DNA from 2 places in the Psychrobacillus sp. FSL H8-0487 genome. Region 1 is predicted to be linked to the other one. Evidence: riboswitches for the same ligand, from Rfam matches in the RefSeq annotation. Region 1 holds a riboswitch; the other holds the start of a gene.

Region 1 (2,208 bases):
CATCTATTGCACCGTCAACTAGTTTTGCATTGATGAAATCATTAAAACGTCCGACAACAATACCTACTTTCAAATCTGTTCCGATTAAATTTGCTTCGATTGTTTTTACCATCTTATTCTCTCCTTAGCTAGCTTTAATATTTATTAAGTACCTTGATAGTTCTTCGATTGTGACAATCTTTAATTGATATTGTTTGGCAAGTTCCAGTAAATCTGGTAAGCGTGCCATTGAACCATCATCGTTCATTATTTCGCAAATTACACCTGATTTAGCTGATGCACAAAGCATGGCAAGGTCAACTGCAGCTTCCGTATGACCTCGTCTTTCCAGTACACCACCTGGCTTTGCGATTAGCGGAAAGACATGTCCTGGTCGTTTAAACTGTTGTGCCTTTGCTTGTGGCTTAATGACTTGTAACATCGTCTCTGATCGATCAAATGCACTTATGCCCGTTGAAGTGTTTTCATGATCAATCGACACAGTAAATGCAGTTTGATGAGAATCTGTATTATTAGAAACCATCGGATGTAATTGCAATACCTCTGCGATTTCTTCATGAATAGGCATACAAATCAATCCTCGACCATACTTCGCCATGAAATTGATGTTTTCTGGTGTTGCAAATTCTGCTAAGCAAAGGAAATCCCCTTCATTTTCGCGGTTTTCATCATCTACTAAAATAATAAGCTTTCCTTGTGTTAAATCTGTAATTGCTTCTTCTATCGTATTTAGCATGCTAATTTCTCCTTAAAAACCGTTCTGCTGTAAAAAGTCCTGGGTGATAGTCGATTCATTTTTCTTTGTACTAAATTGATGCACGTACTTCCCTAGCATGTCACCTTCGATATTAACGAGTTCACCCGCTTTTTTCATGCCTAGAACTGTTTCCTTATTTGTGTGGGGAATTAATGAAACTGTTACTGTCGACTTATTTATATCAAAAATAGTTAAACTTGTTCCATCAATCGTTATAGACCCCTTTGGAATACAAAAGTGACTTGCTTCTTCTGATACTATAATATCGATATACACTGCATTTGCTGCATGGCGCTTTTTCAATATGGTACCCACACCATCCACATGTCCTGTAACGAAATGTCCACCGAATCGACCGTTTGCCTCTAATGCTCTTTCTAAATTGACAACTGAACTGCTATTTAATAATTTTGTTGTAGTTGCATAAAACGTCTCTGGCATAACGTCCACTGTAAATTCAAATCTTGAAAATGCGATTACTGTTAAACAGACACCATTCACTGCAATACTATCACCTAATTTGATGTCCTCTAAAATTCGTTTTGCTCGGATAATAAGTTGCATACTGCTAGCAGATGTTTGTACGTTCTTAATGGTGCCAAGCTCTTCAACAATTCCTGTAAACATCGTATCCTCCTTATTAGTAAGTACTTTTAGATGGAATCTAAAGCCTACTTCAAACAAAAACCTCCGTACACTTAAGTGTCGGAGGGAAATTAGGTAGATTCAAATAAGCCTTTTGTGTTTTTCTCTCAAAAAGCATTGAACTACTCCTTCTCCCATCCAGACTATAACTGTCGGCTTTGGATTTCCACCAAATCATGCGTTTTACGGCTCACAGGCTTTGAGATTTCTCTCTTACTGTCGATTGGGAATTTCACCCGACCCCGAAGGATAGTTATTCAATTTTAAAAAGTAGAAGTGCCTATGCTCGCGGTATCATGTCCCGACAAACGCTATAGCTAGACATTAAAAAACGCACCCAAATTTATGGATGCGAGAGAAGTCATACTTTAATAAGCCTTTTGTTCCTTTTTTAGCATAACTAAAAAACCTCCAAATAGGCGACTTTCTCCTTCTCCCATCCAGACTTTAACTGTCGGCTTTGGATTCTCACCAAATCATGCGTTTTACGGCTCACAGGCTTTGAGATTTCTCTCTTACTGTCGATTGGGAATTTCACCCGACCCCGAAGGAATGTTATAAAATTGTTATTAGCATAACAATTTCATATCTTAATTGCAAGGAGTTGAGTACTTTTACATGATACAAAAGGATTTTGAAAAACATAAAAAGCTAAGAACCTCTTGTGTTGAGGGTCTTAGCAACTTTTCTCTAAAAAAATAATTAGTTCATAATGATGACAATCTTTTATTTTTCATACTGTTTAATATTTTTTGCTGTATATATAAATACTGATCTAACTCTTCCACAGTCAACTCTTCAAATAA
Region 2 (2,208 bases), 200 kb from region 1:
CCAAATATGGAACCTAGTAGCTTAGAATTATATAATCAGTATGCTTTGGAGATTGACGAAACTTCTCTTGGTTTCCAAGAATATCATCCTTACAAAGGCTACTTTATAGCAGAAGGTAAAATATTAAAACATTACTTACCAGCAGATCATGGTTACGATTCTGCACCTGGAACAGCTGTACCATACATCTCTTCAATCAATGAAGTCTTTACCGATTTTGATTCGTTCTTAAGAGTAAATGAAGATGGATCCCCAATCGAATGGGATCAAGTAGGTACTATAGATGAACCTTTGGTGTTAACTGGTACAGAGCAGAAGGTAAATTATTTTGCATATAAGGCTTTTAATCAGGTGACCTATTTAACACCAAACTTCAATAAAACTTTCAATACACTATTAGAAGCATTGCAGGGGATGAAAAATCCTGAAAATGAAATTTATACTTCTGTTATTCCGAATGATGTAACTTATTCAGTTAAGGAAGATAAGGGACTTGTTGTACATTTTGATGAGCCTTTAGATTTGGAATCACTAAATGCAAGTGAGGCATCCCGTTTGATAGAAGCTTTCTCGCTTACAGCTGCAAGCTTCAATCAAACTATCCGATTAGAGAATATCGTACAAGAAAAATGGAATGAAGTAGATTTTTCAAGTCCACTTCCAGTTCCAGTGGGTCCAAATGGTTTTACTATGCAAACAATTCAATAATAAAAAATGCCATTGCTTATTAACTTAAGCTTGGCATTTTTGTTTTAAGATATATGTGATAGCCCATACATTTGTGAAAATAGCCCATAAGGCTTCGAATACCGCCCATAAGCAATCCGATACAGCCCTTAAATTTTTATTATCGCTCATAACATAAATTTGCCTAGTATTCTCAGTTGCAAACAGGTCTGTTGCATATATTGTTTTAATTTGATAAAATGTTATTAATTCAAGATATATTCTTGGAGGACAACAAAATATTGATTCATCTTCGGGGCAGGGTGCAATTCCCGACCGGCGGTATTAGAAATTTATTTCTTCAGCCCGCGAACCTTAACAGGTTGATTTGGTTAAATTCCAAAGCCGACAGTATAGTCTGGATGGGAGAAGGTGAAGGTGCAGTCGTTTTTCGTATGCTTATACGGATACGCTTATTAAAGTGTACCTTGTTTCTCCCTTGAACTTCTATAAGTTCGAGGGATTTTTTAAGTATGCAAACGTTCTGAACCTTTCTTCTTGTGGAGTGAATCGCAAAAGGAGAGAGGATTTATGTTAAAAGGCAAAACGCGAATGCTTATTGCAGTCGCAATGCTGAGTAGTATTTCTTTTGTTTTAATGCTACTTGCATTTCCATTACCGGTTTTACCGGCTTATTTAAAGGTGGACTTTAGTGATATACCAGCATTAATCGCTGCAATCACAATGGGACCAGTTGCAGGAATTTTAGTCGCATTTTTAAAAAATGTGCTAGATTGGTTATTTGCAGGAAGTCCAACTGGTGTACCTGTTGGTCATATGGCTAACTTTGTAACTAGTATCTTGTTTATCACACCTGTGTATTTGATTTATCGCAAAGTTACTTCGTCCAAAGGCATTATGGCAGGACTCGGAGCAGGTACAGTCTCTATGGCTATTGGGATGAGTGTACTAAATTATTATGTATTTTTACCAATGTACGCTTATTTCTTAAATTTCCCTATGGAAACAGGCACTGCTTTGTTTAATACGATCATTTTTGGTATATTACCATTTAATCTTATTAAAGGTATATTAGTAACGATCGTGATGATTGTTTTATTCAAACGAATGAAGCCATTGCTTGATAAAGTAACTAGTTCATATATGAAACCTAATACAAACTAACAAAAAGTTGTTTCTCCACTAGGAGGAACAACTTTTTTTAAAAAGAAAATATACTTGGTTCATGGAGCTGAAAAGAAAGAATGATAATACTGATTTTCGCTTCAGGTGTACGCTTTCCGCGGGCTTGGCTTCAGCCTCCTCGTTCGCTGCGCTTCTGCGGGGTCTTCAGCTCAAGCTACCCGCTGGAGTCGCCGCCTTGCGCTACAATCGAATAAACGAGTAGTACCCAACAAGAAGATTTAACATAGCTTATCGCTTAAGTCACAAGAGTGTTAAAATCTTAGAAATGGAAAAGTTATTTGTATTCACTTTTGAATTAAATGTTATTTTTATCCATTGATAGATGAAGAAGGTAGA

What was found. Region 1 has a riboswitch for FMN ahead of ribE (riboflavin synthase). Riboswitches for the same ligand answer to the same signal wherever they lie in the genome.
Region 2: linked by a shared signal. The riboswitch ahead of MHI47_RS07645 (ECF transporter S component) and the one ahead of ribE (riboflavin synthase) in region 1 are both predicted to bind FMN.

The regions. Positions count from the first base shown of each region.
Region 1 is NZ_JBBOZA010000001.1:1,352,650-1,354,857, reverse strand. Features, by position in the region: gene ribH (6,7-dimethyl-8-ribityllumazine synthase) at 1-112, opposite strand, end outside; partial or broken gene ribB (3,4-dihydroxy-2-butanone-4-phosphate synthase) at 149-736, opposite strand; gene ribE (riboflavin synthase) at 749-1,384, opposite strand; FMN riboswitch at 1,525-1,656, opposite strand; FMN riboswitch at 1,827-1,958, opposite strand; gene MHI47_RS06435 (MarR family winged helix-turn-helix transcriptional regulator) at 2,110-2,208, opposite strand, start outside.
Region 2 is NZ_JBBOZA010000001.1:1,549,650-1,551,857, forward strand. Features, by position in the region: gene MHI47_RS07640 (hypothetical protein) at 1-708, shown strand, start outside; FMN riboswitch at 972-1,104, shown strand; gene MHI47_RS07645 (ECF transporter S component) at 1,258-1,851, shown strand.